DNA from 2 places in the Roseateles sp. GW821-FHT09G03 genome. Region 2 is predicted to be linked to the other one. Evidence: riboswitches for the same ligand, from Rfam matches in the RefSeq annotation. Region 2 holds a riboswitch; the other holds the start of a gene.
The links. A riboswitch is a leader RNA that binds a small molecule or an ion and turns the genes downstream of it on or off. The one in region 2 is predicted to bind S-adenosylhomocysteine.

Region 1 (5,911 bases), on a different contig from region 2:
CAGGATCATTTGTTGAAGCAATTGCCCGCCATCGCGGGCGCATCCTTCAAGCGATCGTCCGTCGGGTTGAGCGCGGCGACGCGGTTCTCATAGACCCGCGTGCATTTGCTGCCCTGACGGATCACCTTGGAGCCCGAGCCGCTGGTCGACACGCTCGACACGATGGGCAGGGTGCCGGCGGCGTCGGCGATCGCGGACTCGATCGTGCGCGGCGCGCTGTGGGACCGATCGTCGTTGCGGATCTGATCGGCCATGCGCACGCGCGCATCGCTCGCGGGAACGGACTTCGGCAGCGCGAGGTTGAGCGTCGTGCGGCCGTTGCCGGGCGGTGCTGAAGCGCCGGAGGCCGGCAGGGCCGGCACCGCCACGGTCTGGATCGAACCCGACGGCGGCGCGGCGGTGATCGTGACCTCCGGCGGCGCCACGAAGATCGGTGCGGGAACGTGTTCTCGAGGACGCGACGGGACGTACTTGCCGACCCACCTGTCGTCGAAGGCCGACGGATCGTCGACGAGCTTCGGAGTGACCTTCACCAGCAGCAGAGGCGCCATCTGGTGGCCGAGCAAGTCCGGCCGCACCGTCAAGGTCCCGCGCCACAGCAGCAGCAAGGCGAGCGCCTGCACGAACAGCGCAGCCATCCCCGCGATCCGCCGCCGGCTCCGGCCGGCGGGCTCCCAATGCGCCACCGTCATGACGGCGTGCCGCGTCCCTCCATCGCGCCCTCCCTGGCGGACATGTCCTGGGGCGGGATGGTAGCCGCGCCCCGTGACCGCTGCCGGAGGTCAGTTCAGCTCGACGCGACGCCGCTCGACTCAGACGTCGTCGCGGTCGAGCGAGGCCGACAAGCCCGCGTGCGCTTCCACCTCCGCCATCCGCTGGCCGAAGGTCTCGCGCGCCATCCCCAGTGCGTCCGATCCCGCCACGAAATGCAGCGGCGGCGCCGGCATCGCGGCCAGCTCGATGAACGCCCGGCCCAGCTTCGCCGGATCGCCAGGCTGCTGGTGGTTGTAGGCCTCGTAGGTGGACAGCGGCGGCGTGGGCAGCGTCGCGTAATCCGCAATCGACTGCGAGCCGTAGCGGACCGAGCTGGCGTCCAGGAAGTCGGTGCGGAAGAAGCCCGGCTCGACCACCGTCACGCGGATGTTGAAACCCGCCAGCTCGGGCGCCAGCGAGGCGGTGAAGCCGTCGACGGCGAACTTCGTCGCGCAGTACACCGTCGCGCCGTCGAAACCGCGGAAGCCGCCCACCGACGCAATGTTCAGGATGTGCCCGTCGCGCTGCCGGCGCATCACCGGCAGCACCGCGCGGGTGACGTGCATCAGGCCGAAGACGTTGGTGGCGAACTGCCGTTCGATGTCGGCGGCGCTGATTTCCTCGAACAGCCCCAGCTGCCCGTAGCCGGCGTTGTTGACCAGCACGTCGATGCGGCCGAAGCGCGCCACGGCCTGTTCGACCGCATGGGCGGCGTCGGCTTCGCGGCTGACATCCAGCGGAAGACACAACACGTTCTCGCCGTGGTCGGCATACGCCGTCTTCAGTGCGTCGACGTTGCGGCCGGTGGCGACGACGCGGTCGCCGGCAGCCAGCGCCGCGCGGGCGATCTCGAGACCGAAACCGCGGTTGGCGCCTGTGATGAACCAGATCTTGCTCATGGGATTCCGTCCTTCAGGGGATTCAAGGCCGCGGCATCAGGAGCCGGGCCGGTGTTGGGGGGGGCGGATGAATCGTAGGAACGGGGCGGCGATCGCACGTGCCCGTTCCGGCGCGGCGCTTGCACGATCCGCCGAAGGGGCGCTTGGGCTCCTCCCCACACCCGGGGTCGCGGGAGATGCAGGAATCCGGCGCTTGGGCTACAATCGCCGCTTGACTCGCACAAGACCACCCTCTTCAGGTCTTCTTCTGCAGCCCCTCCGGTCCCTCCCAAGGACACTTCTGCGAGCGGCTCGCACCAGCATCACCCCCCGGTTCGTGCGCTTGAGCGTTTCTGGTTTCGGCCTGTCTGTTCGCCATTCGGCTGATCGGCATCAGAAACCACTTTCCGTGCCCCTTCTGTTCGTATCATCGAATAGCAGTGACACACCTTCCCACACCGCGCCAAGACGGTTGCTTATTGCGATTGCCTGTCAAGGCGCACACCTCAAAATAATGATGCATAACAAACGCATTGAGGTGGGGCGATTCCTTGTCTCACCGATGACCAAACCCCATGCCGACGGCGGATTCGCCGCGGCCGTCTCGATCCAGTCGGGACGCGGCATGGCCAGCATTGATCGTGTCATGCGATTCGTGCCGACCTTCGAGACCCGCCGCGCCGCGTTGCGCTATGCGGAGACCGAAGGCACCGCCTGGGCGCGCAGCCACTGAGCCGCGCGCCGCTGATATCCAGGGCGAAGGCCTGCGGCAGACCGCGGCTGGCGCCGTTTTCATCTTCAAGAATGGAGCAAGCCGTATGGCCAAGGAAGAACTGATCGAAATGCAGGGTGTCGTCAACGAAATCCTGCCGGACTCGCGCTTCCGCGTGACGCTGGAAAACGGCCATCAGGTCATCGCCTACACGGGCGGCAAGATGCGCAAGCATCACATCCGCATCCTGGCCGGCGACGCCGTCTCCCTGGAAATGTCGCCGTACGACCTGACCAAGGGCCGGATCACCTTCCGTCACCTGCAGCGTTCGAACCACTCGGGCCCGCCGCCGGTCCGTCGCTGACGCGCCTTGCCGCGGGAGGCCACGGCCTCCTGCGGGAGCATCGCCAGCCATGACCGACGTCCAGACCGATTCCGCCGCCGTCCCTGCCTCGCTCGAGGCGGGCGACGATCCGATGCCCGTGCCGCCGCCGCAGCCGGACATCGATGCGTGCTGCGGCAACGGCTGCGACCCGTGCATCTTCGACCTGCACGATCTCGCGATGGACGCGTACCGCCAGGCCCTGCGTGCCTGGAAGGTCCGCCATCCCGAAGCCTCCTGAACGTCGGAGTCCTGACGATTCTCCGAACCCCACCCGAAGGGCCGCCTCGCGCGGCCCTTTTCTTTTTGGACACCCCTTGGCGGGGTGTTTTCGTTTCGTGACGTTTTCGGGGACATCCCCCGATTCAGAACCGGCTCCCCCTGGCCGACATCAAGGACAGGCGCCGTACTTGCCACAACGGCGCGGTGCTCCCGCCCTCCGGAGGTCTCGATGTTCATGACCGGCCAGAACCGTTTCCACGTCGCGCATTCGGACGCGCAGGCCAATCTGCGCTTCGCGCTGGCGCGATTGAGCGCCGATTGGCGGGGCCTCGATCCGCTCGGGCTCGAGATCCTGCTGCGTCACCTGCTGATGGCGGAACACCGCTGCATGCCGCATCCCAGCGTGATGCGCGAGCGCCCGACCAACCGATGGCTGCTGCCGCGGCTGCGCCGTCGGCGGATCGACGTGGCGGAGCGCCTGATCGCCGTCGGGGGACGGGTCAGCCACGCGGCGCTGGCCCGCGTGCTGCCGCGCGGTCATGATTGGCCGGGCGTGTCGGCGCTCGTCGGCCGCCATGCGTGGGACCCGGTCGAGGGACGCCAGCCGCGGCCCCACCGCCCGGCCGTCGAGGAGACGGTCTACCCGCGTGCCGACAGCAGCGCCCGGGCCACTTCCGCGAAGCCGTCGCCGCGCTCGGTCGCGGTGACATAGGCGGGCGGGTGATCCAGCATCGGCAGGAAACGCGCGATGTTGGCCACCCCCACCGACAGCGGCATGCGTTCGAACATCACTTGATCGTTCGTCGAGTCGCCGACATAGACCCACTCGGCCGGATCGAAGTCCAGGCCCGTCAGCCGTTTGACCGCCCAGTGCGCGGCGGTCCACTTGCTGTGATCGCCTATCCAGCCGTTCACGTGGATCGAGCTAACCGTCGCCACCAGCCCATGCGCACGCATCCGGTCGCAGACGGCGGCGATCGCGTCGTCGGCGAGCGTCGTGAACTCGCTGTGGTCGATCGCGATGTCGGTCAGACGGCCCGCGCTGTCGCGCGCGAGCACGGCGCCGGGCACGGTCGCCACGATCTCGCTCGCGCAGGCTTGCAGCCGCGCGAAATTCGTCAACCGCGTGGCGTCGTCCTGGGCGAATTCGGTCGTCAGCGCCAACCCCTCGCGGTGCAGCAGCACCCCGCCGTTCTCAGCGACGATTCCTCTGACGGGCCAATCCATCGCGAATGGCTCGCTCCAGCCGGCGGGCCGCCCCGTGATGGCGATGACCGGCACGCCGGCCGCCTGCAGCCGCTGCAGCGCCTCCAGCGCGGCGGGTGCGATGGCGCCATCCGCCGTCAGTGTGTCGTCGATGTCCGTCAACACCCCGCGCAGGGGGAACCAGGCCGCGCGAGGGCAGTCGCTCAGCGGGGGGATCGTTCGCATGGGGGGCGATTGTGGCCCCGGACACAACGCCGTCATCCAGGCGACGCACGGAACAAAACGGAACATGACTACAATCGCGCCCTGTTCCGAGGAGCGTTGCGACCTCCCATCCCATCGAGGCCAGGCTCGGAACCGCCGCGCGGCGACACGTCCGCGGCAATGGCAACCGCGCTCACCCGTCGACCCTTCGCAGGCCGGGTGAGGACCGAGCGGCAATCGCCCTCTCCGCTTCTCCCCGCTTCCTGACCGCTGGTGTCGACGGCCCTTCTTCGCAGGAGTCCGCATGAACGCCCAACTGAAGCCGCTGGCCCAAGACCAGTACCTGATCAAAGACCTGTCGCTGGCCGACTGGGGCCGCAAGGAGATCAAGATCGCCGAGAGCGAGATGCCCGCGCTGATGGCCATCCGCGAGGAATACGCCGCCGCGCAGCCGCTCAAGGGCGCGCGCATCACCGGCTCGCTGCACATGACGATCCAGACGGCCGTGCTGGTCGAGACGCTGCAGGCGCTGGGCGCCGAAGTGCGTTGGGCCTCCTGCAACATCTTCTCGACGCAGGACCACGCCGCCGCCGCGCTGGTCGCCGTCGGCACGCCGGTGTTCGCCTACAAGGGCGAGACGCTGGAGGACTACTGGGACTACACCCACCGCATCTTCGATTTCGGCGCCAAGGGCACCGCGGGCGAAGGCCCCAACATGATCCTGGACGACGGCGGCGACGCGACGCTGCTGATGCACCTGGGCCAGAAGGCCGAGAAGGATCTGTCCGTGCTGGCCAACCCGGGCAGCGAGGAAGAGCGCATCCTGTTCGCCGCGATCAAGAAGAAGATCGCCGAGGACGGCACCTGGTACACCCGCAAGAGCGCCGAGATCATCGGCGTCACCGAAGAGACGACCACGGGCGTGCACCGCCTGAAGGAAATGTCGGCCAAGGGCACGCTGCTGTTCCGCGCGATCAACGTCAACGACTCGGTCACCAAGAGCAAGTTCGACAACCTGTACGGCTGCCGCGAGTCGCTGGTGGACGGCATCAAGCGCGCCACCGACGTGATGATCGCCGGCAAGATCGCCGTGATCGCCGGTTACGGCGACGTGGGCAAGGGCTCCGCGCAGGCGATGCGCGCGCTGTCGGCCCAGGTCTGGGTCACCGAGATCGACCCGATCTGCGCCCTGCAGGCCGCGATGGAAGGCTTCCGCGTCGTGACGATGGAATACGCCGCCGACAAGGCCGACATCTTCGTCACCACGACCGGCAACAAGGGCGTGATCCGCCATGAGCACATGGCCGCGATGAAGCACAACGCCATCGTCTGCAACATCGGCCACTTCGACAACGAGATCGACATCGCCTCGATCGAGAAGTACGAGTGGGAAGAGATCAAGCCGCAGGTCGACCACGTGATCTTCCCGGACGGTAAACGCATCATCCTGCTGGCCAAGGGCCGTCTGGTGAACCTGGGCTGCGGCACGGGCCATCCGAGCTACGTGATGTCGTCGAGCTTCGCCAACCAGACGATCGCGCAGATCGAGCTGTT
Region 2 (5,911 bases):
CGCGGCCTCGCGTGGCCGGAGCGGCTCAGCGCGCCGCTGCTGCGCGCCGGCGGCGCGGAGGCGCTGCTCGGTCCCACCGAATTGCTGGACCTGCGCACGCCGGGCCTGGAACCGGAGCCTCAGCTCGCCGCGCTGACCGGCGATCTGGCGCAGGGCGCGGTGCCGTCGCAGGCGCTGGAGTCGATCCGGCTGCTGATGCTGGTCAGCGACTGGGTGCTGCGGCCGGTGCAGCAGGAGGAACTCGCCAACGGCTGGCCGGCGTTGCACAGCCGCCCGGCGCTGCAGTTCGCACCGGTCGCCGTCACGCCCGACGAACTGACCGGCGCCTGGTACCTCGGTCGCGCGGCGCTGCAGCTGCAGGTCATGCGCAACGGGCGCAAGCAGGCCGTCGTCGACGCGAAGACGGGCATGAAATGGTCCTTCGGCGACCTGCTGGCCGAGGCCGCCCTCAACCGGCCGCTGCGCGCCGGCACGCTGGTCGGCGCGGGCACGCCGGTGCTCGGCAAGCCGGTGTCGCTGGAACCCGGCGACAGCCTGCGCATCGAGTTCAAGCTGGGCGACGGCCCCGGCCCGTTCGGCGCCATCGACATGGACCTCGCGGAGTCGGAAGATGCAGTGTCGGACGACGCCGGCACCGACGAGGACGCCACGGACGAATCCTCGAACAAGCCCTCTGACGAGTCCGCGAACGACGCTGCCGCCGATACCCCGGATATCGCTGCCGAGGCCGCCCCTGAAGCCGTCGAGACGGCCACCCCTGATGCTCAAGAAGGAGACACCGATGAATCTGTTTCGCCGTGACCTGATCGCGCTGCTGGGCGCTGGCTGCGCCTCGCCCTGGGCAATGGCGCTGAGCCTGAGCGAGGGCGACGCCGCCTCCGGCGTGCGCGCGGCGCTCGAACGCGGCGCCCAGGCGGCGCTCGCCAACCTGGGGCGCACCGACGGCTTCCTCGGCAACCCTCAGGTGAAGATAGAACTGCCCGGCGCCCTCAAGGACGCCGCGCGCCTGCTGCGCACGACCGGCCAGGGCAAGCGCATCGACGACCTGATCACCTCGATGAACCGCGCCGCCGAGCAGGCGATGCCCGAAGCGCGCCAATTGCTGGTGACCACCGTGCGCAACATCAGCGTCGAGGACGCGGTGAAGATCGTGCGCGGCGGCGACAACGCGGTGACGCAGTTCTTCGAGGAGAAGACCCGCTCGCCGCTGACGACGAAGTTCCTGCCCATCGTGACGAAGGCGACCGAGCGCCAGTCGCTGAGCGAGAAGTACAACGCGGTGGCCGGCAAGGCCTCCGGGTTCGGTCTCATCCGCAAGGAGGACGCCAACCTGCAGGGCTATGTCACCGACAAGGCGCTGGACGGCCTCTATTTCATGATCGGCCAGGAAGAGAAGAAGATCCGCCAGGACCCGGTCGGCACGGGAAGCGCCATCCTGAAGAAGGTCTTCGGCGGTTGAGAACGGTGGGCCGGGGCGGGGCTTTCTACAATCGAGCCCCATGAATGCCCCGACTTCCACCCGTCCCGCCGTCGCCTACACCCGCGGCGCCGCCTTGCCCGCCATCCTGGCGCAGCGCATCGCCGTCCTCGACGGCGCGATGGGCACGATGATCCAGCGCTACAAGCTGACGGAAGCCGACTTCCGCGGCGAGCGCTTCGCCGATCATCCCAAGGACCTCAAGGGCAACAACGACCTGCTGGTGCTGACCAAGCCCGAGGTCATCAGCGAGATCCACCGCCAGTACCTCGATGCCGGCGCCGACATCATCGAGACCAACACCTTCGGCACGACGACCGTCGCGCAGGAGGACTACGGCCTCCAGGACTACGCCTACGAGATGAACGTCGCCGCCGCGCGGCTGGCGCGCGAAGCCTGCGACGCGTTCAGCACGCCGGAGAAGCCGCGCTTCGCGGCCGGCGCGCTCGGCCCGACGCCGCGCACGGCGTCGATCAGCCCTGACGTCAACGATCCCGGCGCCCGCAACGTCGATTTCGACACCCTGCGCAAGGCCTACTACGACCAGGCCAAGGCCATGCTGGAGGGCGGCGTCGACCTGTTCCTGATCGAGACCATCTTCGACACGCTCAACGCCAAGGCCGCGATCTTCGCGGTCGACGAGCTGATGGACGACACCGGCGAACGCCTGCCGGTGATCATCTCCGGCACGGTGACCGACGCGTCGGGCCGCATCCTGTCGGGGCAGACGGTGACGGCGTTCTGGCACTCGGTGCGGCATGCGCAGCCGATCGCGATCGGCTTGAACTGCGCGCTCGGCGCGGCGCTGATGCGGCCCTACATCGAGGAACTCTCGAAGGCGGCCGGCGACACGCCGATCTCCTGCTACCCCAACGCCGGGCTGCCCAACCCGATGAGCGACACCGGCTTCGACGAGACGCCGGATGTCACCGGCCGCCTGGTCGGCGAGTTCGCCGCCGCAGGCTTCCTGAACATCGCGGGCGGCTGCTGCGGCACGACGCCGGACCACATCCGGGCGATCGCGCAGAAGGTCTCCGCCTACCAGCCGCGCCGCTGGGGCAGCAAGCTGTTCAGCGGGCTGGTCGAGGAAACCGAAGAGGCCTGATCCCGGCGCGGCTCGCGGCCGCGCGGGCGATCAATACAACTTCAACATCGCATCCATGTTGATCCGCAGGCGGATCTCATGCGGCGCGAGGCTGGCCGTGATGGCCTGCGCCTGCAGGCGCGTGTCGCGCAGCACCGGCGACGTCAACGGCGTGCCGCTGCGGCCGAGCAGCGAGGCCACCAGCGGCGCGTTGGCGCTGTGGCCGCGCTTGAGGACCATGCCTTCCTCGCCGTTGGCCAGCCGCACCAGCGACCCGGGCGGGTAGAGCCCGATCGCCTTGATCAGCGCGGCACCGGCCTCGTCGGGCTGCTGGAGCTCGTCGAGGTAGACCGCCCGCGCCGCCTGTGCCGCGGACAACGGCCGGCGGCTGCGCCGCGGGCTCAGGCGGGCGCCGTAGACGTCGGCGCGCCGGAGCAGCCGCGCCATCAACTCGCCGTCGGAACGGCCGCTCAGCGGTCCCGGGCCGGCGTCGTGATGCAGGCGCACGGCGGTCAGCCAGTCCTCGTCGTCGACGCCGATCGCCAGCAGCGTCGCCGCCGCGCGGTCGCCGTGACCGGCGAGCTGTTCGCGCTGCGCCTCGCCGAGCGCCTCCGGGCGCATCGCATGCTGGTCCTGCTGCGCGCCGCTGTCGAGGTTCATCGTCAGCGCCGCCAGCCCGAGCGTGCGGCGGCGGCCTTCGCCCCAACCCAGCTGGCGCGTCGTCATCTCGACCAGCGCCAGCGACAGCAGCGCATGCCGCGCGCTGTACTGCAGCGGCTCCTGGCCGGCGTCGTGCACGAGCATCGCCAGCGAGGCGTCCGGTTGCTGCGTCAGCCGGCCCAGCACCTTGTCGAGCAGCTCCGTCAGGCGCAGCAGGAAGTCCGGCCGCCGCGCATCGCGCAGCACCTGCTGCGCGTGCCATTGCAGGTCGGCCCAGATGGCGGTGTGCGCCGGCGCCGTCTGCTGCGGCATCGGCATCGGGCGCGTGGGCTTGTATTCGGCGGTCGCGTTGGCCAGCGCCGACATCGACGCACCCTGCAGCATCATCGTGTCGAGCTTGTGGGCGAGGGCGCGCTGGTACTCGCGCGTCTCATGCGCCTGCACGAACGGCCCGCGGGCCAGCAGGTCGCGGACCTGCGGGGTGTCGGGCAGCGGATGCCCGGAGGCGAACAGCAGATGTCCCGCCGCGTCGCGCAGCGAGAACGTCAGCACCTGTCCCACGCGCAGGCTGTTGGGAGGAAGTTGGACCAGATCCACGGCGGCTTCCCATCGACGTGTCGTCGTCTTGTCGTTGTTGTGTCGTTGCGCCGCGCAGGATACGGGCGCACGCGGCCCCGCAAGGCATTACGGCACGAACAAACCAGGGCCGGATCGGTAGAATGCACGCTGTTCCCGCTACCAGCAAGGCCGCACCCGCGCCCCTGCGGCGGCGGTGGTTTCCGAGGAGCGTTGCGACAGGTCCCGTCACCCGGGTGCCCGCCAGGCTCGGAACGGCGGTGTCGGACTCCCGGACACCGCCTCACAACGGCGCTCACCGACCCGCGTTCCGCGGGGTTGCGGTGAGTTGCGCGGCCCCGTCTTTCGTTCCAGCTCACGTCCAGCTTCGAAAAGCGCCGCCGCCATGTCCGCCCCGAATTCCGCCGCCAACGCCCCCGACCTGTCCGCCGCGCAGGGCGCGACGCCCGTCGCCGTGCCGCCGATGAAGCTCTCCGGCCTGGAGCCGGTGAACATCGGCGCGGGCACGCTCTTCGTGAACATCGGCGAGCGCACCAACGTCACCGGCTCGAAGGCCTTCGCGCGGCTGATCCTGAACGGCGAGTTCGAGGCCGCGTTGAGCGTCGCCCGCCAGCAGGTCGAGAACGGCGCGCAGGTCATCGACATCAACATGGACGAGGCCATGCTCGACAGCAAGGCCGCGATGGTGCGCTTCCTCAACCTGATCGCCTCGGAGCCCGAGATCGCGCGCGTGCCGATCATGATCGACTCCTCCAAGTGGGAGGTGATCGAGGCCGGCCTGAAGTGCATCCAGGGCAAGGGCATCGTCAACTCGATCTCGCTGAAGGAAGGCGAGGCGGAGTTCCGCCGCCAGGCCAAGCTGATCCGCCGCTACGGCGCGGCCACGGTGGTGATGGCCTTCGACGAGACCGGACAGGCCGACACCTACCAGCGCAAGATCGAGATCTGCACCCGCGCCTACCGGATGCTGGTGGACGAGATCGGCTTCCCGCCCGAGGACATCATCTTCGACCCCAACATCTTCGCGATCGCCACCGGCATCGAGGAGCACAACAACTACGCCGTCGACTTCATCGAGGCGACGCGCTGGATCAAGCGCAACCTGCCCGGCGCGAAGGTCAGCGGCGGCGTGTCCAACGTGTCGTTCAGCTTCCGCGGCAACGAGCCGGTGCGCGAGGCCATCCACACGGTGTTCCTGTACCACGCGATCCAGGCCGGCATGGACATGGGCATCGTCAACGCCGGCATGGTCGGCGTCTACGACGAGATCCCCGCCGACCTGCGCGAGCGCGTCGAGGACGTGGTGCTGAACCGCCGCGAGGATTCGACCGAGCGGCTGCTCGAGGTGGCCGAGACGGTCAAGGGCGCCGCCAAGGACGACAGCGCCAAGCTGGCCTGGCGCGCCGGCGACGTCGCCGCGCGGCTGTCGCATGCGCTGATCCACGGCATCACCGACTTCATCGTCGAGGACACCGAGGAAGCCTGGCAAGGCATCCTCGCCAAGGGCGGCCGGCCGCTGCACGTGATCGAAGGGCCGCTGATGGCCGGCATGAACGTCGTCGGCGACCTGTTCGGCGCCGGCAAGATGTTCCTGCCGCAGGTGGTGAAGAGCGCGCGGGTGATGAAGTCCGCCGTCGCGCACCTGGTGCCCTACATCGAGGAAGAGAAACGTCTGATGGCCGAAGCCGGCGAGGACGTGCGCTCCAAGGGCAAGATCGTCATCGCGACGGTGAAGGGCGACGTGCACGACATCGGCAAGAACATCGTGACGGTGGTCCTGCAGTGCAACAACTTCGAGGTCGTCAACATGGGCGTGATGGTCCCGTGCCAGGACATCCTCGCGAAGGCCAAGGTCGAGGGCGCGGACATCATCGGGCTGTCGGGCCTGATCACGCCCAGCCTCGAGGAGATGCAGTACGTCGCCGCCGAGATGCAGCGCGACGACTACTTCCGCATGAAGAAGATCCCGCTGCTGATCGGCGGCGCGACGACCAGCCGCGTGCACACGGCCGTCAAGATCTCGCCGCACTATGAAGGCCCGGTGGTCTATGTGCCGGACGCGTCGCGTTCGGTGGGGGTGTGTTCGGACCTGCTGTCCGACGAGCGCGCCACGC

Region 1: another riboswitch for S-adenosylhomocysteine. It lies ahead of ahcY (adenosylhomocysteinase); the one in region 2 lies ahead of metH (methionine synthase).

Annotation. Positions count from the first base shown of each region.
Region 1 is NZ_JBWKOK010000003.1:59,240-65,150, reverse strand. Features, by position in the region: gene AC07OZ_RS12550 (hypothetical protein) at 6-638, opposite strand; gene AC07OZ_RS12545 (SDR family NAD(P)-dependent oxidoreductase) at 813-1,652, opposite strand; gene AC07OZ_RS12540 (hypothetical protein) at 2,194-2,364, shown strand; gene infA (translation initiation factor IF-1) at 2,450-2,707, shown strand; gene AC07OZ_RS12530 (oxidoreductase-like domain-containing protein) at 2,757-2,966, shown strand; gene AC07OZ_RS12525 (hypothetical protein) at 3,177-3,659, shown strand; gene AC07OZ_RS12520 (HAD-IIB family hydrolase) at 3,587-4,378, opposite strand; S-adenosyl-L-homocysteine riboswitch at 4,461-4,559, shown strand; gene ahcY (adenosylhomocysteinase) at 4,662-5,911, shown strand, end outside.
Region 2 is NZ_JBWKOK010000002.1:855,940-861,850, forward strand. Features, by position in the region: gene AC07OZ_RS11045 (fumarylacetoacetate hydrolase family protein) at 1-801, shown strand, start outside; gene AC07OZ_RS11050 (DUF4197 domain-containing protein) at 782-1,459, shown strand; gene AC07OZ_RS11055 (homocysteine S-methyltransferase family protein) at 1,500-2,582, shown strand; gene AC07OZ_RS11060 (HD-GYP domain-containing protein) at 2,613-3,818, opposite strand; S-adenosyl-L-homocysteine riboswitch at 3,997-4,101, shown strand; gene metH (methionine synthase) at 4,261-5,911, shown strand, end outside.